Regions from separate parts of the Paenibacillus sp. p3-SID1389 genome, predicted to be linked through region 2. Evidence: riboswitches for the same ligand, from Rfam matches in the RefSeq annotation. Region 2 holds a riboswitch; each other region holds the start of a gene.

Region 1 (10,004 bases), on a different contig from region 2:
ATGGACATGGAAAAAAGGTCCTGGAGCCGTCCCGTTACTCCGGAGGAACTGGAGGAAGCCAACCGGACAGGGAGGACTTTGCTCTACCTGCGCGTGACCTTAATTCCCGATTGTACACAGAAGCTGGAGCGATTCCGGCTGATTGACATGAAGTTAAGCGCCTATGAGCAGGTGCTGGACCGGACGCCGAATCTCTCAGATCCGGCGGAACCTTTAGAATCCATCGAATCGGTGACCTGGCTGATCGCCTTTGCAGGGGAAGCCAAGCATCTGCAACGATGGGTCGAACTGATGCTGGATGTGGATCAGGTGGAGGTTACTGAGGTTGCGATGGATTTCTAGCAGCAGGAGGAAGTCTGATTCAGACTCCTCCTGCTGCTGTTTTGCGTTGTTCCGCCGCCATCATGGCCGCAATCTCCCGTTTTAATCGCATAAAATCGGGATCCTCCGTCATTTCCTCGCGCCGCGGCCGGGGAAACGGCACCTGAATGGTATGCAGCACACGGGCTGGCCGGTTTGAAAATAAAACAATCGTGTCCGAGAGCATCAGTGCCTCCTCGATGCTGTGCGTAATCATCAGGACGGAGCGCTTATTCTCTTCCCAAATGTCCAGCAGCCAGCGCTGCATTTCGCTGCGCGTTAAGGCGTCCAGCGCACTAAACGGCTCGTCCAGGCACATCACTTCCTGGGGGGCGAGCAGGCCCCGCAGGAACGAAGCTCGCTGCTGCATGCCGCCGGATAACATATGGGGATAAGCCCGTTCAAACCCGCTTAACCCGGCTTTTTGGAGCCAGTGCTGGATGTCCGCACGGGAGCTCCGGCTTCCGGCCTCGGCGATTTCCTGCGCCAGCACGACGTTCTCCTCGATCGTCCGCCAAGGGAATAACGCCGGCTGCTGCGGCACGTAACTGATATGTCCGCGCTGGCCGGTGACTGGGCGTCCCTGAAGGAGCACTTCGCCTTGATCCGGCGCAGTCAGGCCGCCGATGACGTGAAACAGCGTGCTTTTGCCGCAGCCGGATGGGCCGATGATCGACACGAATTCGCCGGCCGGCACCCGCAGCGAAATGTCTTGAAGGACCGGGACCTCCCGGCGTCGGTCGCGGAACGTTTTATGGATCTGCCGGACCTCCAGCGCGGGGATGGCGTTATCTCTATGCGTTGATGCTTCGCTCATGAACCAAGCCTTCCTTTCCGTAAGCTGCCCTATCTCCGGTCGTTCGCCGGTTTATAGCGGACAAGCCATTTTTCCAACAAAGCGACGCAGGCGAACATCGCGAGGCTGATCGCCACGATGATGGCGATGGCGACAAAGATCTTATCCGTGCGGAACGACGCCTTCTGCAGCATCATATAGTAGCCGATGCCCTTGTCCGCGCCGATCCACTCGGCAATGACCGCCCCCATGACGCTGTATGTTGCGGCGATTTTCACCCCGGACATGATCGAAGGGATCGCGTAGGGCACCTCCAGCTTGCGGAAAATATCCGCCTTGGACGCACCGATCATTCGCATATAATCGAGCATCGCCCGATCCGTGCGGCTCAGTCCGTCCATGGCCGCCACGGCGACAGGGAAGAAGCAGACGAGCGTAATGACGATAATCTTCGGCAGGATGCCAAATCCAAACCAGATCATCAGCAGCGGCGCCAGCGCAATGGTTGGCACGTTTTGACTTAGGATGATCAGCGGATATAGCGACGCCTTCAGAAACGGGACATAATGCAGGACAAACGCCGTCAGCAAGCCTACGAGCGTCCCGATGGCAAAGCCGATAAGCATCAGCCGCAGCGTCGCCGCCGTGTGTTCCCCTAAGCTGGCCGCACCGGCAGCCGCTTCACGACCGATATCCACCGGGCTGGGGAGAATCCACTTCTCGATGTGGAACCAGGCGGTAGTGCCCTGCCAGATCAGCAAAAACAAGATGACCGCCACGAGGGGCGGCCAGATGCTGTGCCAAAGGCTGCGGAGATTCATGGCCGATATTTTTCAATCAGCTTATCCATGCTGACGCCTTTGGGATTGTACGAAATTTTAATTTGCGAAATGATGCCCGTACTGCCGAACTCAATGACGGCTTCGTTCATTTTCTTCACGATGGCCAGCAGCTCGTCGAGATCCCCCTCCATGGTCGTCTCCAGGGGGTTCACCTGATATTTGACCCCGGATGCTTGAATCACTTCAATGGCCCGGTCTACATAGGGAATGACGTCTTCGCCGTTGGGTGTCTTCGGAATGATCTGAATGCTTAATAACGCGTTTGGCATGGGTGGGTTCATCCTTTCGAATAGGGATTTGGCATCATTGGGTTAAAGTATAGTAAATTATTCGCTTGGCAAAAACTCGTTGGTAAAAGCGGCATCTACGTCAAGCGGTTTTTCCAGCAGCTTGCGCTCAAACATCCAATCGGAGTAGTTCTGCCACACTTCTTTCTTCTGCTCGCCCCAGCGCGGAGCATCGTCCTTGTATTTCGGGCTCAGCCATTTTTGACTGGCCACCACCAGGTCCTTGTCGAGATCCGGTACGGCTTTCAACAGGATTTGCGCCGCTTCTTCCGGATGGTCGATCGCATAATTGTAACCTTTAGACACGGCCCGCATAAAAGCCTTTACCAGCTCGGGGTTGTCCTTGATCGTCTTCTCGTTTGTCACGAGTACCGGGGTGTAGTAGTCCAGCTTCTCGGAGAAATCCTTGACATACAGCATGTCGATCGGCTCGCCCCGCAGCTCGGCCTCAATGCCTGTCCAGGCGTAGAAAATCCAGGCAAAATCAATATCCCGCTTCACCGCCGTAAAATAATCGGCATCCCCGATATTAACGAATTTCACCTTGTTGACATCAGCGCCTTGCAGGTCCATGATCGATTGGATCACCGCTTGTTCCACCGGAGAGCCCCAGCCGCCGTAGGCTTTGCCTTCGAAGTCTTTAGGCGATTTAATATTCTTGTCTACGGGGGCAGCGAAGCCGGACGTATTGTGCTGAATGATCGCGGCAATCGAGACGAGCGGGACGCCTTGGATCCGGCTTTGCGTTACGTTCTCCTGCACGCTGACGCCAAACGGCACCTCTCCGGAGGCAACCATCGCCTCAGCACCGCCGGAACCGGGCAAGAGAATGTCCACATTCAGCCCTTCCTCGGCGAAATAGCCTTGATCCTTGGCGACGTAAAGCCCGGTGTGGTTCGTATTCGGGCTCCAGTCGAGCACAACTTTAACATCTTGCAGCTCTGTGTTAGAACCTTGATTTGGTGCGGCGGCTTCGGTATTTTGCCCGCTTGGGTTTCCGGCTTTCGCCTTCCCGGCGCTGTTCCCATTCGCTCCGCCGCAGGCGGACAATATCAGCAGCAAGCAACCGAGAAACATGGCCAGTGCGGTACGTACTTGAACTTTCACGACTTCTACTCTCCTTCGTTGGTGTAGATTTCCGCAGCTTGTTCTTGGTATAACCCTGGATGTGCGTCCTTAAGCGTAACTTCCAACTTCCGGATACAAAAAAACGTCCCGGATCCGGGACGCAATAGGCAATGGAAATGACATGTAAAATAAGTTCATCACCATGGTATGGCTCCCTACGCTGGCATTATCCAGATCAGGTTGAAGGGTCAGTATCTTGAAGGGATACACTCTCAGCCGGCCAATTCCAGCACCCCTGAACAATATGACTGCAGATTACATCTGTCATTATAGTTTTCGCCAACTGGATTTGTCCAGTCTTTCCGGACCAGCTTGCAAAAACCAGGGGATTTGCTTTTTATCTGGCAAAAGGATATAATGAGTTCAAATCATGGTTTTGAAAGAGGATATCATTCACGCATTGAAAAGGGTGTCACTTTATAAAACTGGAACTTTTTTCAATGTGTGAATTTTTTTTATACAAGTGGTGCATGTTCAATAAGGGTCAGCCTTTATTGAGCGACTTCTGTTAAAAAAATGAATCATGTTAATCTTGAAACAGGAGGTATTCCCCATGGAAACCGGAACAGTGAAATGGTTTAACGCTGAGAAAGGTTTTGGCTTCATCGAAGTGGAAGGCGGAAATGACGTATTCGTTCATTTCAGCGCAATCACCGGCGAAGGCTTCAAAACCCTCGACGAAGGCCAACGCGTACAATTCAACGTGGTTCAAGGCAACCGCGGCCCGCAAGCCGAGAACGTTGTAAAACTGTAAGTTAGTTAGGAACTGCTCTTAATGCGTGCTCGCATTAAGGGCAGTTTTTCTTCGCGAAGATCATTCATGAGGTTAATTTTTCAGAAGTCCGCTTCTGATGGTACATATAAAGCTGCAACAATTACATCGATTCACCTGGTTGGAACGTTCACCTTGAAGAGGAGGGGAATTTATGAACTACCGTAAAAAGACGTTAGAGGAAATTCCTGAGGAAAATACGCCGGTATGGACCTGCACTAGCGATGACTGCAACGGGTGGATGCGGGACAATTTCACCTTTGAATATAGCCCCGTATGTCCGCTCTGCTCGTCCGAGATGGTCATGGGGATGCGCATGCTCCCTCAACTGAGCAATCCAAGCTCCGATCAAAGATCGTCGTCCAAGAAGGCATAGGCGAAAGCTGCTGCCGGAATCGGAGAGCGCGGTGAGCAACAACAGCCGTATTCGCTTCATGCGAGTACGGCTGTTGTTGTATTCATCCGGGTGATAGATTGGAAAGTGATGCAAAAATAAAATCTCCATAAAAGGATTGCATCTATATAGAAAATTTAATATGTTTGAGGTGCTGCAACGGTTTCGTGAATCATGAGGAGGCGGTATTCCCGGTCATTGCCCGGTATTGCTTGAGCATATACAGCCGCCAGCGAATAATCATGCCGTAAGCGAGCAGGAAGAACAGCGCCGCGGTTTGCATGACGGAGACGTATTGTTCTACGGCCTCATGCAGCAAGAGACGGACGACCAGCAGTCCAATCAGGATAAAGATAAAGCTGCGGGAACGTTCCGCGTAAATTTCGCCGCCGATGTTCTCGAACTTGGTTGTCCGAATCAACGGATAGGAGAACAGGAGCCAACCGAAAGCGAAGGCGATTACGCCCCACAGGAGAGGAATGTGCGTTTCCGGCACAACAAACATGAAGAGGCCGGTTGTCATTCCTAGCGGGGGAATGATGATTTTCTTCACCGTGACAGGCCGACGACTGGCTTTCAGACGGATAAACAGAACAGCGACGGCCATGGCCATTGCACCAACGGTAAAGGCGGCTTGCATATAAGAGGGATTCATTAGGTTCATAGAGGTTCCCTTTCTGTAAGTATATAGTATGTATATATTGAGTATTTAGCGAAATGGAATAAAGTGACTAGCGAATAGCGATTCGCGAGAACATTATAACATACTCGTCTGCACTTGTTTCAAACTTGGTAAGGGAAGGGGAAGAAGGAAGATGAATAGCGAATTAACGGTCGCCGTCCATTGCTTGTTGTATTTAGATTCCAAGGAGGATCGCATGGCCAATAGCGAACAGATCGCCTGCAGCGTCGCGACCCATCCGGCCCGTGTACGTAAGGTGCTCAGCCTGCTTCGCCGCCACGACCTGGTGACGACGAAGGAAGGGGCCCGCGGCGGGTACTTGCTAAAGTGCGAGCTTTCGCAGGTTACTCTCGGCGATTTGTACCGCATCTTCGCTCAAGGATCGCTGCATCCCAACTGGTGTTCCGGCAGCGAACACTCTTCCTGTAATATCTCCTCGAACATCCCTGCCGTGATGAACCAGATCTACAGCGGGGCAGAGAAACAGGTGGAGATGTTTTTTGATCGGCTTCCGTTGTCTGAAGTGAAGCAGATGCTGGATGAATTTGAGAAAGAGAAGGAAGAGAAATCGGTGAGCAAGGAAGCTGGACCGAATTGGCACTTTTTTGTGGGTTCTTATGCTGATCGCGGGGAGCCCGGAATTTATCTCTGCGAGCTGCAGAGGGATACCGGCGAGATGCGGGTTATCCACGAGACTGCGGGCCTCACCAACCCTTCCTTTGTGACCTTCGATGCGAAGGGTATGCGATTGTATGCGGTAAGTGAACAGACCGAAGGGCAGGTTGCTGGATTTGCGGTTGATCCTAAGGATGGGAAGCTGACGATGTTGCACAGCGAACGGGCAACGCATGGGGCCGACCCGTGCCATCTGGCTTTGAAATGTGGGCGGGATCCGTTTTTGCTGGTCGCCAACTATTCCAGCGGGCATGTGAATGCCTTTGCACTGGAAGCGGATGGGTCGTTAGGGGAAATGACGGCCCTGATCCGCCATGAGGGAAGTAGTGTAAACCAGGAGCGCCAGGAATCGGCTCATGCTCACAGCATTGTGCCTAGCCATGATGGACGGTTCGCCTTCGTCTCCGACCTGGGAACCGACCAGATAGTGATCTATCGGTTGGAGTGCGGACGGCTAGTAAAGCACAGGGTAACCCATTTGCCGCCGGGGACAGGTCCACGGCATTTCGTGCTCCATCCGTCGGAACGGTTTGCTTACGGCATGAACGAGTTGAACAATACGATGACGGCATATACTTTCGATCCGGTGGAGGGGCGGCTTGAGGCGATCCAGCACGTCAGCTCCCTGCCGGATGATTTCCGCGGGGAAAACTATCCGGCCGATATTCACTTCTCGCCGGACGGACGTTACGTATACGGCTCCAACCGCGGACATGACAGCATTGTCCGTTTCCGCATCGATCGGCACACCGGTCGCCTTGAGGACCCGGAATGGACGAGTGTGGGGGGCAGCTGGCCGCGGAACTTCGCCGTCCTGGACGACTATGTGCTGGTGGCGAATCAGTACAGCGGCAATATCGCCGCCTTGCGGCGTGATCCCGAGAGCGGCAGTCTGACGCCTGCGGTGCATAGCTTGAGTATCAGCAAACCCTCCTGCATTGAACCGCTGCCGGCAGACTTTGCCGTGGGTAAGCAGCCGGCAGGTTCCATGTGAATCAGAAGCTTCATCTCATATCCAAGCGGACGAAGGATCCGATCCAGACACCCGAAGGCCTGCATTTTGCCGGTCTTCGGGTGTTTTGCATTGTCTGGAAGGGAGGTCCGCAACCCATGCCGCAGCCTGTACCGGCTATAAGGGAGGCTTATAAAAAAATTGATTTTTTTGCATAAAAAGGTTTGACATTTCTGGGCTGCCGCATATAAAATAACACCATAGCATACTAAACAGGTAGGAATAATTAAAAATGTTCTCACCGTACGGACGGAGGAACGCTCTACTTGCCTTGGCAGACACGGGTAGTAGCTCGGTTTGACCGTAGGGGGTGGGGCGTTTCTCCGTTTTCCGTTGTCAAGTGGTTGATACGGTGGATGCCTGCCCTGCCCTAGTAAAGCGAGAAAAGAGTATGGGGAGTGATACGATGAACAGAAGGTTGAAGCAAGGGGTTCTGATGAGTCTGGCATTGATATTGGTTGGGGTCCTGGCGGCTTGCTCGTCCAACACGAGCGGCGGCAACGATGCGGCCAGCGCGGCAGCCGGGAATTCCGGCGGCGGGGAGAAGCCCAAAGCGGTGGAATTGCTGAACGTATCCTACGACCCGACCCGGGAATTATACGAAAATTATAACAAAGCTTTTGCGGCATATTGGGAGAAAGAAAAAGGACAGAAGGTCACCATTAAACAGTCGCATGGCGGATCGGGCAAGCAAAGCCGGGCTGTCATTGACGGGTTGAAAGCCGATGTGGTTACCCTGGCGCTGGGATACGACATTGACGCCATTGCGGAAACCGGGCTGATCAATGAAGGCTGGCAGCAAAAGTTCGAGCATAACAGCTCGCCCTATACCTCCACGATCGTATTTCTGGTTCGTAAAGGCAATCCCAAAGACATCAAGGATTGGAACGATCTGATCAAGGATGGCGTTGAGGTGATCACGCCAAACCCGCAAACCTCTGGCGGGGCGCGGTGGAATTACCTGGCGGCATGGGGATATGCCCTGCATCAAAACAATAACGATGAAACTAAAGCACGGGAGTTCGTGCAAGAGCTGTTCAAGCATGTTCCGGTCCTCGACAGCGGGGCGCGCGGCGCTACTACGACGTTCGTAGAACGTGGACTCGGCGACGTGCTGCTGGCTTGGGAGAACGAGGCCTGGTTGTCCGTGCAGGAGCTGGGGCCGGATAAATTCGATATCGTCTATCCGTCGGAGAGCATACTGGCTGAACCGCCGGTTGCCGTGGTCGACAAAAACGTAGATGCAGGCGGCACCCGCGAAGTCGCCGAGGCTTATTTGAAATACCTGTATTCGGAAGAAGGACAGAAGATCGCTGCGGAGAATTACTATCGCCCAACGCTCGACAGCGTCAAGGCGGAGTATGCCGACAAATTCCCGGAGATCAAGCTGTTTACGATTGAGGAATTTGGCGGCTGGGCAGAAGCCCAAACGAAGCATTTCAATGACGGCGGCATCTTTAACCAAATTTACGTACCGCAATAATACGAACCGACCGTAACGAATCGGAGGCGAAGAATATGCACAGTAGCACCGCAAAGCGCGGCGTTCTGCCCGGCTTCGGGCTGACGATGGGATTTAGCGTGCTGTACCTCAGCTTGATCGTGCTGATCCCGCTTTCCGCCTTGCTGCTGAATTCTACAGGACTAACCTGGGAGAAATTTTGGGATATCGCAACCGACCCGCGCGTGCTTGCTTCATACAGAGTGAGCTTTGTGACCGCGGCGGTGGCCGGATTGATCGATGCGGTGCTTGGGCTGCTGCTGGCCTGGGTGCTGGTCCGGTACGATTTTCCCGGCAAAAACATTTTTGATGCCATGATCGACCTTCCTTTTGCCCTTCCGACGGCGGTGGCCGGGGTTTCCCTCACCGCGATCTATTCGGCCAATGGCTGGATCGGTTCCTTGTTCGAACCGCTGGGGATTCGCATCGCGTTTACGCCGGCGGGCATCACGCTTGCGCTGATGTTTATCGGCATCCCGTTTGTTGTGCGCACCGTACAGCCAGTGCTGCAGGATCTGGATGCCGAAGTGGAGGAGGCGGCGGCCACGCTTGGCGCTAGCCGCTTCCGCACCTTCCGCCAAGTGGTGCTGCCGGAGCTGCTGCCCCCGATGTTAACGGGGTTTGCGCTCGCGTTTGCCCGCGGCATCGGCGAATACGGCTCCGTTGTCTTCATCTCCGGCAACATGCCGATGAAGACGGAGATCGCCCCGTTGCTCATCATGTCGAGGCTGGAGCAATTCGACTACGCCGGGGCGACGGCGGTTGCGCTGATGCTGCTGCTGATCTCGTTTGTGCTGCTGCTGCTCATCAACACGCTGCAGCGCCGGATTCGCAAGACCGCGCGGTAGGAGATTGAGAGCGCGGACTCACGATAACGAGTGTTGCCGATGGGGAGAGCTGACGATCACGAGATGCTATCTGCCCGGTGAGCATAGGCAAGCTCGGGAACGCCAATCGATAGGGAGGGAAGAGGATGGCCGGTTCTGTGCCATTAGCAGCAAGCAAGCCAACGGCTCCGCGGAAGCAGGCGGGGCAGGGTTCTGGCGTAATCAAGTGGGTGCTGATCACGGCGGCCGCACTGGTCCTGCTGTGGCTCATCGTGTTGCCGCTTGCCGTCGTCCTGACGGAGGCGCTCAAGAAAGGCTGGGACGTCTACGTAGCAGCCATCCGTGACCCGGATGCATTATCCGCACTGCGGCTGACGCTGCTCGTCGCTTTGATTACCGTCCCGCTGAATACCATCTTTGGAGTGGCTGCCGCCTGGGCCGTCACCAAATTTAAATTTCGCGGCAAGCAGGTGCTGGTCACGTTAATCGACTTGCCGTTTGCCGTATCGCCGGTGATCGGCGGTCTGATCTACGTGCTGGTCTATGGCTCGCACGGGTGGTTCGGACCGTGGCTGGAGGAGCATCATATCTCGATTATTTTTGCTCTGCCAGGCATCATCTTGGCGACGTTGTTCGTGACCTTCCCGTTTGTAGCCCGTGAGCTCATTCCGCTGATGGAGGACCAGGGGCAGCAGGAGGAGGAAGCTGCAATCACGCTGGGAGCGCGG
Region 2 (10,004 bases):
CTCCGCCAAAACCGCCGGCAACGTCTTCTCCTCATTACTCGCCGTCACGATGGCCGAGGCACGGCCCTTCAGCGGCAGCGGAATCCACGGCTTACTAAGCCCGGCCGCATGGGCATAACCGCGGCGATACGCCAAGGAGGCCGTCAGCAAAGCCGTGAAAGGCAGTTGGTCCACCCGCTCCGCCTGCGCCCACGCTTGAAAACAATCCTGCATATGAGGCGAACCCTTCTCCGCCCCATCCTGTGCTGCCACCGCACGGACTCCTGCGGCCCAAGCTTTGGCTTTGAGGCGTTGGAGCGGGGCGCTGGCATATCTTTTCCCCGTCGACGGACGGGCCAAACGGCGGCCTTTGCGGATGAAGCCGCTCGTTCTCCGGCTTGCTGCTCCGCGCAAGCGGGTCAGCGATCCGCTTCTTCGTTTCCGACGATGCTTCATCGTTTGCCTAGTTACCATGACCATCAATGGTTCACCTCACCTTACCGCGCTGCCGGCCCAGATCGCTGTATCCGCCGCGCGGTCCCAGCTGGCGGAGCAGCCAATGGATGGCCTCCAGATGATCCCCTGCCACCAATGCGGTCAGCGGATCGACGCGACTTCCCTTGTTCCATATTCGTCCCCGGGCAGGATTCAGCTTGCCGACGGGGACGGTATGCACCGGCTGGACGTTTAACCCCAGCCGGATCGCTCTAGCTAAGGCGAGCGGCGGAACCTCCAGCGTATCCAAGCCGACGGTGCCCACCGCTGTTCGGCTCATCGCATGCGGGACCGCCGTTAAGGAAGCTCCACGCAGGTCAGGGCGCTGCAGCACACCGTTCAGGACGTGTTTGGCCAGAATGACCGGATGAGCCACCTTCCCTCGCGCCGGGCCGGAGTAGCCGTTCAGCGCCACGTCGACACCCATCAGCACCGCGGTGACAAAAGGCCGCAGCTCCCGAGCCGGAATCACCATATCGGCGTCGATGAACAGCAGCGCTTGACCGCGGGCCGCCTCCGCCCCAACGCGCCGGCCCACATCATGTCCCAGCGGCTCCGGTACGTGGATGACGCGAGCGCCGCAGGCTTCAGCCAGCGCGGCGGTCCCGTCGGTTGAGCCGTTAACAACGACGATCGTCTCGCTGCGCGGATGCACCCGGCTGGCTTCGCGCAGAACGCTGGCGATCGTCGCCCTTTCATTCATCGCCGGAATGATGATGGATACGATGGGATCGGGATGATTGACCAAACGCGGCAGCACTTTTTTGCGCTGAATCGGTTTGCGGTTCAGTCGGATGCGCGGCGGCTTGCGTTTTTTGACCACATCAATTTCCTCCCAAAAACATAATAATACCGGAGCATATACCTCAGTGTATGTCTGGCCGGGGGGCTGGTAACGGCAAACGTACAGTTGTCCTGACGAATGCGGCACAGGCCCTGCTGTGAGCCAAAAGAAAAAAACGCCTTTCGGCGTTTTCCTAAGATTAGCTATGGATATCCAGACATCGTCAGTTTTTGGCGCTGCGGCGGCCTGCGTTCGTCTGAATCCCTCTAGCGCGAACGAGACTTACCCAACGGTCTGCGGCGTGCTCCCAGCGGTAATGACGACGAACGATTTCTCGGCTGGCCCGGCCGATGACTTGACGAAACTCCTCTTCCTCCAGCAGCAGTACGATCCGATCTGCCAAGCTGTCCCCCGCCCCTTCGGCGAGCAGACCATCTACCGCAAATTCGAGCACCGGGGCGTCGCTGGCGTCCAGCATGGGCAAGCCGGCGGCCATCGCTTCGATGCGCGTTAACATCGACGCCGGCTCATCGCCCGGTAACAGCACCAGGCAATCCGCCAAGAGGTACCTGTCCGAGATGGAATAGGGCGACCCGGCCGGCAGGCAGGCAATCCGTTCCGGAGCGTAGGCGGCAAGCCCATGCTGCTTCGGTCGTTCAAGCAATTCACGGGAAGACCCGGATCCGGGGGAGTCGGCGGCAAGGAACACCAACATCGCCTCCGGTACGCGATCCAGCACTTCCGTAAGAGCCGAGACAATGTGCCCCTCATCCCTAAGCGGCGGCCAACTGCCGGCCAGCAGAACGATTTTGCGGTTCGTCCATCCCAGCTCCATCAGCCGCTGCTGACGCTGCTGTTCCCCATCTGGCGTCCAACGCAGCACCGCCTGCTCCTCTAAGCTCGCCCCCGGCAAATGCACCCATACCGGAGTGACCAAGGAGGGGAACTGCGCCAGCAACTCGGCTTTAGTCCGTTCACTGCCGACGATCAGGCCGTCCACGCTTTCCAGAATTTGCGTCGGACATGCCTTGGGATGGCAGGGAGGAGAAAAGATCCGGGCAGAGGGCAACGTCAACAGTACGCGGGAGAGTGGAAGCCGAGCTTTAAGTTGACAGGCCAGCAGCGGTCGGCCATGAACGTCCACCGTATCCGGCCGCCACTTGCGCAAGTGCCGCAGCAGTGACTCCAGGTAGAGACGTCCTCCGGGCAAGCAATAAAAAGGGACGCCCCCCATCCAGCCTTGGGACGGTAAATGCCCGTCAGCAACGCCAAAGAGGCGAATGTGCAGCTGCTCTGCCGCATGAGGGAGCATTCGTTCCAGCACCCTCTTCACTGGACGGTGTTTTCCTGATGCAGCCGCAAGGGCGTCAGGCGCGATCACCGCGACTTTTTCCCGATCCATGTGAAGTCCCCCTCCTTACCGTTTCGCTTGCATTCGATATCCTAAATATACGAAAACCTCCCGGCAATTGTGACACCTTCTTGGAAGATGAGCCTAATTTGCCAAAGGCGACGATCCATCCGCAGTTCGCCCGAAAACAGGCGGCTGTCGCAGCACAGTCGTCCACGCTAATGAACCGGGACAACATACACTGAAGGAAGACGCACGGGAAGGAGGAAACCCACTTGAGTCAGGACACTATCGGAATCCTGCTGAATTCCAGCATGTACCGAGGGATCCCCACGCGCAGAACTGGCCAAGAGTGGATCACAGGGTATGAAGAAGCGGCGCGGGAATATGGATTAACCCCCGTTTTCTTGCGTCTTGCTGGCATCGATCCGGCAGGGGCCAGATGTGTCGCGTATGTTTATAATGGCATCGAATACGTAGAGCAACAGCTGCCCTTGCCTGCGGTGATCCATAACCGAGCGTTATACCCCAGACTCGCAGCTCGAAAAAGACTCCAATCCCTGAATGCCCGGGGCATCACGATCTTTAATACGACCAACCGTTATGGAAAAGACTTCATCCACCGCTTGCTTTGGGGCGCTCCTCACTTGCGGCCGTACCTTCCGGCGGCGATGCCGTTAAACTCCGGCAACTTGCGGAAAATGATGTCCCGCCATAGTGACCTCATCCTAAAGCCGATCCGCGGCTCCGTTGGCCATGGCGTAATGCGATTGCGATATATGCCGTCGTCAGGGTGGGAACTCACTTATGCTTCGCCACTAGGCAAGCAGCAATGGAGGACGGTTCGACTGCACCGGGGACAACTGCCGCCCTGGGCCCGGCGCATGCTACGGCGTACGCCGTATCTCGTGCAAGAGCGTATTCCGCTGGCGGAATACGAGCAGCGCCCCATCGATCTGCGGATCACCGTCCAGCGGGGCGGCGGAGGCGATTGGAGCGTGACCGGGCGCTTCGCCAAAGTCGCTGCTGCAGGCAGCTTTGTGTGTAACCTCGCCAGAGGCGGCGAAGCCCTTCCCGCTGAGGAGCTGCTGGCCAAAGCGCTCCCGGAGCGGATCGTCCCGGCGGCCCTTGCTCACGTCAATGAGCTTGCCCTGACCATCTCCCGCTATCTGGGCAACCGTCTCCCGCATCTCGCCGACCTGGGGCTGGACATTGGCTTAACCGCAAGCGGGAAGCCTTACTTTATCGAATGCAATGGGCGTGACCAGCGTTACGGCTTTCGAAAAGCCGGATTGCTGGATGCTTGGAAGGATTCGTATCGTCAGCCGATGGCTTACGCCCGTTATTTGTTAGACCAATCGGACCGGGCCTAGCCAAATGACCAAAGCCCAAAAAAAAGGGCAGATTCCTCTCCACAGAGCAGGCTGCAAACCGCCTCCGGAAGGAATCATGCCCTTTCGTTTCATAGATTTAATGATAACGGACATCCGCAATGTGAAATGGCGGGTACAAGACCGCCAGCAAGTAAGCTGCAGCCGCAAACAAGGCGATGAGCAGCAATGTCAGCACATCGTACCGGGAATAGGAAGTCGGGTAATAATACGTGCGCGGCCGATTCCCGTCGAACGCTTTCGCTTCCATGGCGACAGCAACGCGATGGGCCCGCCGGATGCTCTGGGATAGCAGCGGCACAGCATACAGCTTCGCATGCGCGACAAGGCCGGGCAGTCCGCGCGGACGGCGAACGCCGCGGATCAGCAGCGCATTGCGTCGGACAAGCAGCTCCTCCCAGACCATGGGAAGTAGCCGGACCGAGGCCATAAAGCTGTAGGCGTATTTTGGCGGCAGCTTCGCCTGCTGCATCAGCGCGTAAAACAAGGCGACCGAAGGAGTCGTCAACACGAACAACAGCCCTTCGGCGGCAAAGGCCACCGCTTTAAACCCGATATGAATCCCCCGGTAAAAGCTTTCTTCGGAGATGCGGAACAATCCCCACGACCACCAAATTTCCGTCCCTTTGCCAAACAGAATCATCGTCGCCGCTGAGGAGGCAAAAATCAGCGCAAAGGGGAACAGAAGCAAGGCGACTTTCCAGGGCTCATATCCGCTGAACAGGAACAGCAGGAACGTAAACAAGATCGCCTGATAAAAAATAAAATCGAGCCGGTGCGTAAATAACGTCAGCAGAAACAGCAGGATCATCAACGCCAGCTTGGCGGCCGGATTCGCCTGGTGCAGCCAAGTCCGCCGCTTCGGGGTCAGAAAACGTCTCATCTTGATATCACCGCCTCTGGACCGGAACTCCCGTGTTGTTTGATTTTCGCGGAGGTGGTATCCGCTCCCCGTCCGGCCGATCCATTTGATCCAGGTGACTCACCGGCACCTGCCGGAGATCGATCCACCCGCCGGGTCAACCGCTGCGACGTTAGCCGTCCGTCCCGCACCTCCCAATGCTGGGTGGCCACCTGCTCCGCAATCCGCTCTTCATGGGTAACCATAAGAATCGCCGTCCCGCGCCGGCGCAACGCCTCGCATAGCTGCAGGATGGCGAACGTGTTCGCCGCATCCTGGCCGAAGGTCGGCTCATCTAGCAACAGCAGCCGTTGCTCGCGCACCGCAGCCGCAGCCACGCTAAGACGCCGCTTCTGGCCCAGCGACAACTGGTAAGGATGCCGCATCTCCAAGCCGGTTAGACCAAACTGCTCCAGATACGCCGTCACCCGACGGTTCAGCGCATCGCCGCCAAGTCCGTCCTCCCTCAGCGAGAAGGCGACTTCGTCCACCACCCGATCGGCGACAAACTGAAACTCCGGATTCTGGAACACAAATCCGATCTCACGAGCGGTCGACTCCAGCATTCGTCTGCGGGCACGGCGGCTGAGCTTCCCTGTCTCGATCCGCTTTCCCTGCAGCACGAATGCTCCCTCTGATGGCAACAAGCCGATCAGGCTGAGCAACAGCGAGCTTTTCCCAGCACCGTTAGGTCCTGTGATCGCAATCCAATCCCCGGGATACACGGCGGCTTGCCCGACTTCAATCACCGGCCGCCCTTGCCGGAACCCGCAAAAATCGGTCAGTTCCACGGCGGCAGGTCCATCCAATCGCCGTTCATCTTTCACCGGCTCTAGCAATCGACGGCCGGCTTCGGTGGCAAAATACGCCTCCCAGACGCCGGGATACCAGATCCCAAACTCAATGAGCTCGGAACGGTACGTGTCAAACGCTACGTCCGGTGCCCCCTCGCCCAGCACCTGCCCGTCCGGTCCAAACAACACGACGCGGTCAACGAGACCCAGTGCCGTCAACTCCTCGATCCGGTGCTCCACGATAATCAAGGTGCGATCCTCGGCCACCTTGGCGATCGCTTGCCAGATTTGCTCGCGGCCCTGCGGGTCCAGCAAAGCCGAAGGCTCATCCAGCAGCAGCACCTCCGGATCGCCAAGCAGCACCGATGCGAGCGCCAACCGTTGCTTCATCCCTTGGGACAGCGAATCGATCGGCACATGGATCTCAGGCAGGTCCAGGCCCACCTTGGCCAATGCGGCCTGCATCCGCGCGGGCATATCCTGCTTCGGCACGCCTAAATTTTCTAAGGCAAAAGCCAACTCCTCATCCACATAAGGCATACAAAACTGCGTATCCGGATCCTGGAACAGAAAGCGCCACGACGAGGGAAGCTGCTGCGCGGACGTGCGCATCGGAATCTCTACCAAGTCTGGAATGATGCCGCTCAGCACCTGGAGCAGCGTCGATTTGCCGCATCCGCTGGGACCCAGCAGCAGCACATGCTCCCCGCGCCGCACCGAGAAATCCAAATCCTTAAACACAAACCGGTCTTCACCCGGGAACTTGAGCCGCAGCTCCCGGACCTCAGCTGCCGTCGTTTCCTTCCGCATCAGTCATTCAACGCCGCATAGTCTTTCGGATCAACCGGTCGCAGCAGCGTCGTAACCCCTGTCGCCTCTACGGCCTTCACGACGGCATAAGCGAAGTACCCGCAGATCAGCGCCGAGCTGACGGCCCGCATCGCATATTTGGCGGTCAAGAGCCATGGCTCGTAATCCTGCACATATCCGTAGAAGAAATCCGGGATAACCGAACCCACGGCAGCTCCGATCCCGGCTAATGCAGCAACGGAGCCGGAAAATTTCCGATACCGGAACGCAGCGAACACCAGCTCCGCCCCTAAGCCTTGCAGCACGCTGTAAAGAATCAGCTGAACTCCCCATTCGCTGCCGAACAAAATTTCCACATGGGCCGCAGCGACCTCCGCGATCAACGCCACCCCCGGTTTGCGGATCAGCAAGAACACCAGCGTTGCAGCCAGGAACCACATTCCGTACACCAGTTCATCGGCCTGGAAGAACAGGGGGGAGAACAAATTGTACACCGAGCTCCAGAAGTGATACACCACGCCCAGCACCAACGAAACCAACACCGTCACCAGCACATCGCTTAGCTTGAGGCCACGCCCCGTTCTTTTTTGAACAACCTCCGACATCTTCATCTCTCCTCTTGATCATTTGGTTTAAATCCTCGCATCGTAAAAAAAACCGCCTGAATAAGCTCAGACGGCGGTCAGGTCACGGGGGCGCACGTAGGCACAAAAAGTCCCGGACGATCGATTCTCTACGCTGGCATTATCCAGATCAGATTAACGGTCCGCGGCGCAATATGCCGCTATCTCAGCCTGATTCGCTCAAGCCCCCGTATCCCTATGCGATTGATATAAACATACACCAACTCCGCCCAGGCATCAAGCCTAAATTTGTACAAATCTGTAAACTAGGAGTTACCCGTCCTGTATTGATTTCGGCCTGATTCTGTGTCAAGATAAGCGGAAGTGGCAACGAATTCATCAATACCAATGCAGCATTACTGGACAGACTAGGAGGATGCGATTTGGCCGCGACATGGATGAAATGGATGACAGAGCTCTCCTCCCGGAAATGGTTATCCCGGTTGATGGGCAAGTTCTCCCATTCGGGGGTTAGCCGAGCAATGATCCCTTTTTTCGCAAAATCGTATGGCATTCCGCTGCATGAAGCGGAGAAGGAGCTTCGGGAATATCGCACGTTAAACGAGTTCTTCACCCGCAAATTAAAGCCGGGCATGCGCCCGCTGCACGCGGAGCCGGGAGTGATGATCAGTCCAGTGGACGCGCTGATTACGTTTATGGGCGAGGTGCAATCCGGCACGATCTTGAACGTCAAAGGACAGGATTATTCCTTGGAAGCGCTGCTGGACGGCTCCCCTCGTGTAGAATTGTACAAACACGGTTACGCCTTTGTTCTTTATCTGAGTCCTACCGATTATCACCGGATTCACGCACCCGTGACGGGCAAGAAGCTGGAATGCGAGCACATCAAAGGCCGGGCCTACCCGGTGAACGATTTTGGCATGCGCCATATGAAGAAGGTGTTGTGCCGAAACGAACGCTTGATCACTTACATTTCCCACGACTATGGGGAAATCGCCCTCGTGAAGGTCGGCGCGATGAACGTGAGCAGCATCCAGTACACCGACCCTTCGGCAAAATCCTGGGAGCAAGGCGACGACCTGGCTTATTTCGAGTTTGGATCCACCGTCGTTCTGCTCACCCAGAACGGCACCTTCACCCCATTGCCTGAACTTGCGCCCGGACAGAAGGTACGGATGGGCGAAGCGCTGGGCTGGTTTAACTCCGCAAAACCAAGCTAATTCAGTGATCATCGCCCGCCGGCTTCGGCCGGCTCTTCCCCTTTATTGCACCGTAATGCTGCCGATGGAAGTCTCCAGCGCGACCAACGGCCCTCCGCCGCCCCGCTCGCTTCGTCCCTTCGCGGCTCCAATGACTTCGCCCAGTTCGCTGGACGTTTCGAGATCGCAGGCTAACGACGGATCAAGCGTTGCCGTGATGCTGCCAACATCGGTGATGGCTTGAAGCTGACCGCCCGTATCCAGCGTGAGAATATCTAGATTGATGCTGCCGGTGGCTGTACGGATCGATGAATCCCCGGACAGACGGGCATCCTCGACCCGAATCGACCCGACCTCTCCCTTCAGCCGGTAGGTTCCCGTAAGCCCGCTCGCCGCGATCTCCCCGACATGGTTCGTGACTTCAAACTCCTGAATCCCGGCAGGGACCTCAACGACATAATCGATGCGGAATTCGGTAAAATGCAGCTCCTTCTGCGCCCAATCCCATAAATTTTGGTCCGGCGCGCCTTTGGCGTGCACGCGCACCTGAGCCGTATTGCCCTGAGAGGTGACGGTCACCTCGCTCTGTTCAAACAACGTATCCAGCTTCTCCTTACGTGCCGGCAGATCCGCGGCCTGGATGGTCGCTTTCACCACGATCTGATCGGACGTGCCTTCCTTCAACTCAAGACGCCCTACGGCATTCTCCAGCTGCAGCTTGCTGGCGTTGCCGATGGCTTCGCTTGTCGAAAGGTCATGCGAGCGTCCCGTGAACGTCAAATCGTCCTTCCACTCGTCTGCGGCCAGCGCCACCGACTGCTGCACGGATGCCGCGGTCTCGCTAATCGATTGGCTTATTGAATCAACGGTATTCCCCAAGGTCTGCCCCCATTGCTGCTGCAGCGTTTCATTTTCCGCCGGACCGCAACCTGAAGCCAGGGCCAGAAGTACGGCCGATGCCGCCAGCCATGCGATTTGGGATGTACGTTTCTTTCGCATTTTCGTCCTCCTTCTATTTCCATCTATCCTGAGCTTATACCAAGGTTCCCGGGAACCACCACAGGCGCGGGACCGGTTTGCTCCCTAGACTTTGGTCAAGGAGACGGTTCGCAGGGCAAGCGGAAAAACCGCCGAGCATGAAGCCCGGCGGTCGATAAATGAAGCTTATTTAACTTTAGGGTGGGTTGGGTTAGATTAGAGTAGCCTGCTTAGCGGATTTCGGACGGGCTTTTTCCCGTATATTGTTTGAACTGGCGACTGAAGAAGAAGATATCCCGATACCCCAGCGCATCCGCAACCTCGGTCACATTCATGCCGGCATGCAGGAGCAAATGCTGCGCCCGGTCGATCCTTGACTTGATGATGTAAGACTGCACGGACATCCCGATAATTTCCTTGAATTTAATCGAGAAATAGCGCGGGGATAAGCCCGCCCGGGCAGCCAAATCCTGCACTTTGTGGGGAAGTCCGGGATGTTGCAGCACATAATTCGCCACTTCATGAATCACTTCATGCAGTTGGTTGCTGACCTTCTTCTCCACCGGCACTTGCCGCTCCTCCCGCAGCAAATGGATCAACAGCTGCTTGAGAATCAGCTGGGCCTCCTCCTCGGCGGCATAGGCTTTCATCAAGAATAAACGGACGTAACGAGACAACATATATTCGAAATCCAGCGTATCCTCCAGTACGCGGTAGGGACCCGGCACTTCCGTCACG
Region 3 (10,004 bases), on a different contig from region 2:
AAGCCTTTGATTTTCATCAATCTCATCCAGCAACCCTTCTTTTTCATACTAGCGGATGTAGAGTCCGCCCCAGCGGGTTCACGGTTGCTTGGTGCCGGCGACGAAGGCATTCAGCTTCGCGAAATCGCTGCTGTCATCGGGCGGCAATTAAACGTGCCTGTGGTCAGCATCACACCGGAAGAGGCTGATGCCCATTTCGGTTTTCTTGGTGCCATCAGGACACTATTTTGCTTAAAAAAGCAGGGATGCCCCAGAAGCCTTTAACGGCTCTTGGGACATCCCCTTTCTACCTGTTCGTTAGAAAATCGTAGGCACCATACCCACGTTACGATATTTTAAGCTCCGCTTTCGTCTGGAAACGACCCCGCTCCTTAATCGGAAGCGGTAATCCCAGCTTCTGCAGCTCAGCGTATATCCAATCCGCGTGGTACTCATAGACGGTTTCGATCTTGTACTGCTGCTCTTCACTACGGTTTCCTACCTCTGCTGAGTCGCTCCGTTCATGATCGGCCTCGACCAGCAACAGTCGATGCTCGGCAAGCAGCTGCTGCAAAATCACCAAATGCTCATAGATATGGCGATAGGATTCAATTTCTTTGCCGATGTGCTCCATCGATTCGCTGAGATCTCGAGTCAGATGGAATTCCTCTTTGCAAAGCTGATAATATTTCTCCAGGCAACTTAGCTCCGCACGAAAACTCTCCAAATCGACGACTTCCCGGCACGTCGTGATCTGCCCGAATAAATCGGCCATCCGCTTAGCGACGGCTTTCCGCGCCTTTTCCAAATCGGCCTCATGCTTAGGGGGGAAGACGACCAAATTGACGATCACAGCAACAGCAATACCAACCAGTGTGTCCGTGATCCGGTTAATCCCATAAAAAATCGGACTTTCACCCGGCTGAAGATTTAACATAATGGCTAAAAAAACGATACACCCGATGGATATCGACTTATTCCATTTCAGCAAATTGCAGACATAGATCACGACGATGACGCCTAACGCGCAATACACCGCGTTCCCAGGCTCAATCATGGCGAAACCTGCACCCACGATCGCCCCAACAAACGTCCCCATCGTCCGATGTTTCCCGGCCGTAAATGAGTTGGTGACCGAATTTTCCATGGAAATGATCGTTGCGATCGCGGCGTAAAAAGGATACTCCAGGCGCAATAACGCTGCAACGATCACACACAAACAGATGGCTAGCCCTGTCTTGAGATTGCGTAAACCAATCGTCCATTTCAATCTCATCACTCCCCAATCAAGCTCCGACCGTATTATAGAGGATGTTTTTAATTCGCTTCAATTTAATTAAACATCACAAAACGGCTATTTTTGCGATAAATCGTGACATTTTCATGAAAATTTCTTGGAAACGGCTTAAAGCAGGCAGCTTAACACCAATCCAATTCAACGGTTGTAATTATCTGGATCCCCGTGTATAGTAAACATGACAATTCTAAATCGATCGACACTAGGGGAGCCGCAAGGCTGAGATGAATCGAAAGATTCGGACCCTTTGAACCTGAACGGGTTAAGACCTGCGTAGGGAAGTGGAGAGTAAAGCATACATGAACCGGAAAATAGGTCTATTTAGGCTTATACATTCTGTTGCTGAACTTAGCCCCCTCCTTACGGAGGGGGCTTTTTTGCATTGGATTTCTAACCTGAGAGGGGATGAATATGACGAGCCAAAAATTAACGCTAACCGCACCCGAACTGCATCTGATCTCCATCTCTCCCATCCACGTATCCGAACTGCTCAGGGTATCCCTCAAGGCCCTTCCCTACTTGGATTACATTCATGTGCGGGATAAGCAGCTCACCGCGAAAGGTCAGCTGGAGATCATTCAACAAATGTTCGAATCAGGCATTCCGCTGAACAAAATTGTCGTGAACGATCGGCTGGACGTGGCCTTGGCCGCGCGGGCAGTGAATGTCCACTTAGCCGGCCATAGTCTTCCGGTGGACTCCGCTCGTCCGTTAGCCAGCGGGATGCGCTTGGGCAGGTCGGTTCATTCGGTGGAAGAAACAGTGCAGGCCGCCGTAGATGGAGCGGATTATTGCCTGTTCGGACATGTGTACGATACCTCCAGCAAACCCGGACTTCCCGGCAGAGGGCTGGCGGCATTAACTGCTACGGCGAAGGCTTGCCCGGTTCCGATGATCGCCATTGGAGGCATCCGACCGGATCAAGCGGGAGAGATCATCCGCTGCGGCGCTCAAGGGATTGCCGTCATGACAAGGTTGTTTCATGCACCGGACCCGGCAGAAGAAGCCCAAGCTTACCGCAAGGCGATGCAAGCAGCTTGGCTGGAAAGGAGGTGAACCACGTGCAGGTTCGTCTGAATGGGAAAGAGACGACGATCAACGAAAGCTGTGTCACACTGGCCGATTTATTAGCAGAGCCCCCATGGAAGGACCGAAAGCTGTTGGTTGAACTAAACGGTACAGTTGTACGAAAGGAAGACTATGACGTGACCCCGTTATCGGATGGGGATCGTATTGAGCTAGTCCATTTTGTTGGGGGAGGTTGATCCTATGCAGGACTTATTCCATATAGGCGGCAAGGCGTTGTCCAGCCGTCTCTTTATCGGTACTGGCAAATATAACCGCAACACCTTAATTCCCGAAGTGATCGAACGTTCAGGAGCAGAAGTCATCACTGTCGCTTTAAGAAGAGTGAATCCCGATTGGGAGGAGGAAAATCTGCTGCATCATATTCCTCCACATATGACGCTGCTGCCGAACACTTCCGGTGCCCGCAACGCAGAAGAAGCAATCCGCATCGCAAGGCTGGCCAGAGCGGCGGATATGGGCAATTGGATTAAACTGGAGGTCATCCAGGATCAACGTTATTTGCTGCCAGACAACGTGGAAACCATTAAAGCAACCGAGGTATTGGCCGCAGAAGGGTTCGTTGTCCTTCCTTATATGAGCCCGGATTTGTCGGCTGCTCTCCGGCTAAGGGATGCAGGAGCCGCTGCCGTCATGCCGCTCGGTTCACCGATTGGCAGTAACCGCGGTCTGCGGACGAAGGAACTGATTCAGATCCTGATCGAGGAAGCAGGCCTGCCGGTGATCGTTGACGCCGGCATCGGTAAGCCGTCTGAGGCGGCGGAAGCGATGGAAATGGGAGCGGCGGCGGTCCTCTTGAACACAGCGATTGCGACCGCCCGTGATCCGCTGGGGATGGCCGAAGCGTTCCGCGCAGCCGTAGTGGCCGGCAGACTAGCTCATTTGGCCGGGCTGGGACCGGTGGAGCAAAACGCGGTAGCCTCTTCCCCGCTAACCGGATTTCTGGATGAAGTGGAGGCCTAAGGGATGAGCTTCTATGACAAAATCCAATCCTGGGAAGGCTTCCCCTTTCCACAGCGGCTTCAAGGTTACAGCGATGCAGATGTAAGGCGGGCGCTTAGCAAGCCTAAGCTTGATGCGGAGGATCTGCTAGCCTTGCTGTCACCAGCGGCTGATCGACATTTGGAGGAGATGGCCCAACGGGCACAGCAGATCACCCAAAGCCAGTTCGGGAACGTAATCCAATTGTTTACCCCGATGTATGTGTCCGATTATTGTGTGAACCACTGTGAGTATTGCAGCTTTAGTTCGATCTATGATTTTCCGCGAAAAAAATTAGACATGCAAGAGGTCGAACGGGAAGCTGAAGCGATTGCGGCAACCGGGATCCGTCATATCCTGCTGTTAACCGGTGAATCCCGCAAAGATTCCCCGGTCGAATACTTAAGAGACTGCGTGAAGGTGCTGCGCAATTATTTTTCATCCATCGGCATTGAGGTGAACCCGCTGTCTGTCTCCGAATATCAGGAGCTAGCTGCGGCAGGCGTAGACAGCCTGACGGTATTCCAAGAGGTCTACCACCGGGAAACCTATGCCAAGCTCCATATCAAAGGCCCCAAGCGCAATTATCGAAATCGGCTGGATGCCCCGGAACGCGGATGTGCTGCAGGTTACCGGGCCGTGAATATCGGGGCATTACTTGGCTTGTACGATTGGAGACAGGAAGCCTTCTTTGCCGCCATGCACGCGGATTATTTGCAAACCAAGTATCCAGGTTGTGAGATCAGCTTATCGATTCCGCGCTTCCGCCCTTTTCTCGGAGATTACGAACCGGATGCCCAGGTGACCGATCGGGCTTTGGTACAGGTGATGCTCGTCTACCGTCTCTTTCTGCCGCGGGCCGGGATCACCTTATCCAGCCGGGAGCCTGCCCGATTACGCGACAGGCTGGTTCACCTTGGCGTTACCAAGATGTCAGCCGGCGTATCCACGGCAGTTGGGGGCCATTCCCAAGGCGGAGGCACCCCGCAGTTTCAAATATCCGATGAGCGTAGCGTAGCCGAAATCCGGGAAATGCTCTATCAAAACGGACTGCAGCCTGTGTTTAAAGACTGGGATATCTTAGTCCCAACTGAAAGCTAGGGCGAACATCAATCGAGCCGGACCCTCCCTAATATCTAGGGAAATGTCCGGCTCATCTACTTATCCTATCAATGGAATAATGAAACGATCCATTCTGTCAGCGGTTTCCACATCTTTGGGTATTCCTGGTTGATCAAAGCCCTCACCTGTTCGGCCTGAACGTGGGTAAATTCGCCGTCTGGGATCGCCATTGAATAAGTTCCGCGTACAGCATCACCAATGGCGATGTGCCCGCTGGCATAACCTCCGACGGCAATCCTCGATGCGATCGCTAGGCCGCCAAAGGAATACACGCCCACGGCGAATCCGCCAAAAGCCAACACACCAACAGCGGCCCCTCCAGCTGCGATGAAACCGGCCGCAAAGCCGCCCAACGCCAGAATCAAGGCTAAGGCAATCGCAGCCAGACTTATCACCCCCGCCGCCAACACACCCAGACTTAAACCGCCAAGCGCAATGAGCCCCAGGGAGACAGCGCCGATGGAAATATTGCCGATCGCGATGATCCCTTTGGCCACGTACATCCCGCGCCCCACATTGATGTGCAGAAGCGGTACGCCAAACCAGGTTCTTTCACTTTTATATTCATAGTGATATCGATAGCGGAACATCGCCGATCCATTTGATTCCGGAGGAAGCTCCCTTTTTTCCGTTGGCACTCCCCGGACCAAATGATCCATGCTAACCTCAAACAATTCGCATAATGCGATCAGTTTATCCGTTTCCGGGTATGACTGACCCGACTCCCACTTCGAAACCGCTTGGCGTGATACGCCGATCGCTTCCGCCAGTTTTTCCTGGGACATTCCTTTTTGTCTCCGATAGTTCTGCAGCTTATCTGCAAAATCCATATTCTTCATCACCCCGCCTCCATCATAGCTGCTCCTCCGTCACCGATCGACCAAGCGAAGTTGGCAATCTGTCAACTACAGGTTGCGAATCGCTAAATACCAGCTTTATTGCTCGGGAAATAGTCGATTTTCCTAAGTATAAACGAGCCGGGAAATCGGTTCCGTGATATTTTCAGCAGCACATGGAAACAGGAAGCTTAACGAAGAGGCAACCGCCGGAACGCCAATAAAATAAGCAGCAGCATCCCAATATATCCAAACATGGGGTACAGGTATGTTAATAAGGAAGCAAAACCAGCCTGGCTAATCACAAAGCAAGCAACTAAGATGATCAGCATGGTCATGTTTTTGGGCACCTGATAGAGGCTTTGCAGCTGTCGCGTGACGCCAAAGACATTGCCGATCAGGGTCGTAAATATCTCGCCATAGAGCACTAACAGAAACAGCACATGCAGAAACGGGCCGAGGTCGCGGACGATGACCGCCATCGGAATCTCGTAACTAAGCATTTCAGGCATCCGGGAATTCAAAGCAATATGGTAAATCAACAGCATAGAGCCAAGCCCGATACCACCCCAAAAGCCGCCCCATTTTAATGTACTCTCCTCCTGAACCTCGCTCCCCAGCGGAATCAACACAGCCTGGATAAAAGCAAAGTTGAGGGCAGCATACACAAATGGGCTCAGCACCCACTTGTAACTTTCCAGTTGTTGCAGCTGGAAGCCGTTGATCCCGAACAGACCTTCCGGCTCAATCGCGCGGAACGCAATCAAGCTCGTAAATAGAAGAATCATCGGCACAACCAGCACATTCACAACCACGATACCGTTCATCCCCTTTGTCATCACCAGATAGCTCAAGACGATACTCACGATGATCCCGAGTTGATAAGGCAGCTGAAGCTGCTCGGCAAAGATCGAACCGGTACCGGATAGCATTACGGCGGTAACCCCCAGCAGGATCAGCAGGGTCAGGAAGTTGGCAACCTTGCCGAACAGGCGGCCAAACAGATGATCATTAAATTCCTGGTAAGAAAATGCTTGTATTCGATGGGCATAGATCATCATTTTCGTCCCCAACCACATGAAGAGCAACGTCGAAATGATAATCCCTGCGGCGCCAACCGAGCCATAAAGGGTAAAAAATTGCATAATCGATTGTCCCGAAGCAAAACCGGCGCCGACCACCGTACCGATGTAGGTAACGGCAATTTGAAATATTTTGACCCATCGATCATTCATATTGCCACCTTCATTTCCATTTTTTGAATTCTCCCAATTTCATCCTATGTCCAAGCTCTTCCATCTATTCTTGAAACAAAAAAGAGGAATCTCCCGCCAAAATGCAGTACATTTAGGAGGGAATGTGATTTTAACGACACGGAGGGATCTAAAAGTGAAATCGTTCTATCAAAATTGGAAATTGGATCCCGAGCTTCCGATGGATATCTACCAGAGCACGAACATTACGTTTTATCCTCATTTCCATGCTGAAATCGAGTTTATTTATGTCCTCTCCGGCACCATCCGGATTGGGGTTAATGAAGAAATCCGCCTGCTTCGGCAAGGCGACATGGTTATCTGCGGCAGCAACGATATCCACTATTTTGACAGCCGAGAGTTGGAGTCGGAAATTATCATTCTGATCTGCAAACCGGAGTGGATCACGATGACAAAAAGCTGGCCGTCCGACTTTCGCTTCGCCTCACCTTTTATTCCGGCAGGTACTCCGGGGCTCGAAACAGTGAAAACGATCCTGGACGAGCTAATTCGGGAAAAAGACGAAAAGAAACCTGGCTATCCCCTGCTGCTGAAAGCCGGCATCTTAAAGCTGTGCGGCAGTCTGCAAAGGGCGGTGGACACGCTGCCGATGGACCGTACCACCAAGGAGAAGTACGAGTCCCGCCGGGCGCGGATGCAGCAAATTTTGTCCTATATCGAGGACCATTACCGGGAGGAATTAAACGTGAAGGTGATGGCGAAACGTTTTTCCATGGAGCCCTCCCATTTCAGCCGTTCCTTCAAAGCCGCCATCGGCATGAATTTCAAAACTTATCTCAACACGGTTCGCGTCCTAAGCGCCGAACATCAGCTGCTGACCAGCGATCTCAGTATTATGGAAATCGCTCTGGAGTGCGGCTTCAGCAGCATTCGTACGTTTAACCGCGTGTTTAAGGAGCTGCGGGGCACTGTCCCTTCCAGCCTGCGCCCATCCCGATAGCTGAACGGGTACCTGCAGAGAATGGGAAAACGCATATTTTGTCCATACATACGCATAAACTGGCGAGAGATCGCAAGGAAATCTAATTATAATGGGGTTGAAAAAGTAAAATTTAAAAAAACTTTTGACTACACCCGCGAAACGGAGGAATTCGATGAACCCGCTGCGAGTTGGAATGATCGGTTACAAGTTTATGGGCAAAGCCCACAGCAACGCCTATCGGGCGCTGCCGATGTTTTTCCCCGACGCTTTAAAGCCGGAGATGGCTGTATTATGCGGCCGTAACGAAGAAGCGGTGCAAGAGGCGGCCAATCGTCTGGGCTGGCGCGAAACGACCACGGATTGGCGAGCGCTCGTCGCCAGAGACGATATCGACCTGATCGACATCAATGCCCCCAGCGACGCCCATAAGGAAATCGCACTTGCGGCAGCTCAGGCGGGAAAGCATATTTTTTGCGAGAAACCGTTAGCGCTTACATTGCAGGATGCCCGGGAGATGCTTGCTGCGGCCGAAGCTGCCGGCGTCGCTCATATGGTTGGCTTCAACTACCGCTTCTCGCCGGCTGTCCGGTTGGCTAAGGAGCTGGTACAGAGCGGCCGGCTTGGCCGGATCTACCATTTCCGGGCCTGGTTCCTGCAGGATTGGGTCATGGACCCGTCCTTCCCGCTGGTTTGGCGGCTGCAGAAGGACATTGCTGGATCGGGGGCGCATGGAGATCTAGGGGCCCATCTGATCGATCTGGCCCACTATCTGGTTGGAGACATCCAGGAAGTGATCGGCATGAGCGAGACGTTTATCAAGGAACGGCCGCTCGCTGAGAATATGACCGGCCTTAGCGCCAAAAGCAGCGCAGATGCGCCGAAGGGGCCGGTCACGGTCGATGACGCCACGCTGTTCCTGGCCCGGTTCACCAACGGCGCGCTAGGCAGCTTTGAGGCAACGCGGTTTGCCGCCGGCCACCGCTCGACCAATGCTTTTGAAATCAACGGCAGCCTGGGCAGCGTGAAATTCGACTTCGAGCGGATGAATGAGCTTGAGGTGTACTTCACCTCCGACGACGCCGATGTCCAGGGCTTCCGGCGCGTACTTGCCACCGATCCGGCCCACGCTTATGCCGAAGCTTGGTGGCCGCCGGGGCACACGATCGGGTTCGAGCATACGTTTACGCACGAGGTGCTGGAGCTGACTTCGGCCATTCGCGAAGGCCGTGGGCCTGTGCCGAGCTTCCGTGAAGGCGTTCAATGCCAGGCCGTGCTGGAAGCGGTGGAACGCTCGATTGCGGAGCGGCGCTGGGTCGGCATTTCCGAAATGTGATAGGCACCGGGTCATGGGGGTGTGGCCGTTTAGGCCGCGCCGGATTGCAGGTGGGTCCGCGGGTATTGCGGAATGCGGCACATTCTGCTGGGGTCCACGGAATGCGACCCGTTCCGCGGGGTGACCTGCGGAATCGGTCCCCATCCGGCATCCCACATCCGGTGTTCCCCATCCAGCGGCCTAACGGACCACAGCGACCTTATTCGTCTATTTCCCGGCTATTTCCCGCTGTAACGGACTCCAATGACCTTATGGAGCGATTGTGGCGAACGTTCAGCTGCTTTTTCCCGAAATAAGGTCTCCTCAGTCCGTTAGAATTCGCAGATGTACAAGCGTAAGTCGATAACGTCTCTGGTGTCCGTTAGCTTTTTAAACAATTTATCAGGAGAGAAGGAATCGAGAAATGAAAAAAGCATTAATCGTCTGGGGCGGCTGGGACGGACATGAGCCGGAGCAGGTTGCTGGCATCTTCGCTGGCGTTTTGCGAGAGCACGCCTTTGAGGTGGAGGTCTCCGATACGCTGGAGGCTTTTGCCGATGCAGAAAAGCTCCTGGGTCTTGATCTGATTGTCCCGGTGTGGACGATGGGAACGATCGCTCAAGAGTTGGTTAATAACGTATCCGCGGCGGTACAGGCCGGAACCGGATTGGCTGGCTGCCACGGAGGGATGTGTGATTCGTTCCGCAACAATGTCGATTGGCAATTTATGACCGGCGGACAATGGGTGGCCCATCCGGGTAATGACGGAGTCGAGTACAAGGTAGAGATTATCGCCAATTCCAGCCCGCTGGTGGAGGGGATCGAAGACTTTTACGTCAAAACGGAGCAGTATTACCTGCATGTCGATCCTGCCGTTGAAGTGCTGGCCACCACCCGCTTCCCGGTCGTTGACGGGCCTCATCGCCTGAATAAGCCGGTGGATATGCCGGTTGTCTGGACCAAACGCTGGGGGGTTGGACGAGTGTACTATAACTCGCTGGGACATCACGCCGACATCGTCGACCTGCCTCCGGTGAAGGAAATGATGACCCGCGGGATGCTGTGGGCGGCGGAAGGCAAACGGCTTGCCGTCGAGTCTCTAGGTGAAAATGCGCTGAGTCACAGCAATTATACGGGCATGGGGGACAGCCAATAATGGACAAAATCAAAGTAGGAATTATCGGCTGCGGCAAAA

Evidence for each region. A riboswitch is a leader RNA that binds a small molecule or an ion and turns the genes downstream of it on or off. The one in region 2 is predicted to bind thiamine pyrophosphate.
Region 1: another riboswitch for thiamine pyrophosphate. It lies ahead of M3G15_RS14860 (ABC transporter substrate-binding protein); the one in region 2 lies ahead of M3G15_RS05910 (ECF transporter S component).
Region 3: another riboswitch for thiamine pyrophosphate. It lies ahead of M3G15_RS15795 (thiamine phosphate synthase); the one in region 2 lies ahead of M3G15_RS05910 (ECF transporter S component).

The regions. Positions count from the first base shown of each region.
Region 1 covers NZ_JALXVO010000036.1:36,744-46,747, reverse strand. Annotated here, with positions in the region: gene M3G15_RS14880 (hypothetical protein) at 7-342, shown strand; gene M3G15_RS14875 (ABC transporter ATP-binding protein) at 362-1,177, opposite strand; gene M3G15_RS14870 (ABC transporter permease) at 1,207-1,977, opposite strand; gene M3G15_RS14865 (MTH1187 family thiamine-binding protein) at 1,974-2,267, opposite strand; gene M3G15_RS14860 (ABC transporter substrate-binding protein) at 2,325-3,362, opposite strand; TPP riboswitch at 3,548-3,660, opposite strand; gene M3G15_RS14855 (cold-shock protein) at 3,967-4,167, shown strand; gene M3G15_RS14850 (cold-shock protein) at 4,340-4,561, shown strand; gene M3G15_RS14845 (CcdC family protein) at 4,752-5,243, opposite strand; gene M3G15_RS14840 (beta-propeller fold lactonase family protein) at 5,395-6,930, shown strand; gene M3G15_RS14835 (sulfate ABC transporter substrate-binding protein) at 7,355-8,431, shown strand; gene cysT (sulfate ABC transporter permease subunit CysT) at 8,467-9,297, shown strand; gene cysW (sulfate ABC transporter permease subunit CysW) at 9,423-10,004, shown strand, end outside.
Region 2 covers NZ_JALXVO010000009.1:55,246-65,249, forward strand. Annotated here, with positions in the region: gene M3G15_RS05880 (glycosyltransferase family 2 protein) at 1-459, opposite strand, end outside; gene M3G15_RS05885 (glycosyltransferase family 2 protein) at 467-1,297, opposite strand; gene M3G15_RS05890 (glycosyltransferase family 4 protein) at 1,482-2,660, opposite strand; gene M3G15_RS05895 (YheC/YheD family endospore coat-associated protein) at 2,885-3,982, shown strand; gene M3G15_RS05900 (energy-coupling factor transporter transmembrane component T family protein) at 4,080-4,883, opposite strand; gene M3G15_RS05905 (ABC transporter ATP-binding protein) at 4,880-6,505, opposite strand; gene M3G15_RS05910 (ECF transporter S component) at 6,505-7,110, opposite strand; TPP riboswitch at 7,219-7,330, opposite strand; gene asd (archaetidylserine decarboxylase) at 7,512-8,309, shown strand; gene M3G15_RS05920 (DUF4097 family beta strand repeat-containing protein) at 8,352-9,287, opposite strand; gene M3G15_RS05925 (helix-turn-helix domain-containing protein) at 9,497-10,004, opposite strand, start outside.
Region 3 covers NZ_JALXVO010000041.1:1,116-11,119, forward strand. Annotated here, with positions in the region: gene M3G15_RS15790 (FUSC family protein) at 326-1,249, opposite strand; TPP riboswitch at 1,471-1,573, shown strand; gene M3G15_RS15795 (thiamine phosphate synthase) at 1,688-2,332, shown strand; gene thiS (sulfur carrier protein ThiS) at 2,338-2,541, shown strand; gene M3G15_RS15805 (thiazole synthase) at 2,546-3,325, shown strand; gene thiH (2-iminoacetate synthase ThiH) at 3,329-4,444, shown strand; gene M3G15_RS15815 (helix-turn-helix domain-containing protein) at 4,513-5,304, opposite strand; gene M3G15_RS15820 (YkvI family membrane protein) at 5,493-6,536, opposite strand; gene M3G15_RS15825 (AraC family transcriptional regulator) at 6,691-7,515, shown strand; gene M3G15_RS15830 (Gfo/Idh/MocA family protein) at 7,670-8,830, shown strand; gene M3G15_RS15835 (hypothetical protein) at 8,860-8,988, opposite strand; gene M3G15_RS15840 (ThuA domain-containing protein) at 9,234-9,965, shown strand; gene M3G15_RS15845 (Gfo/Idh/MocA family protein) at 9,965-10,004, shown strand, end outside.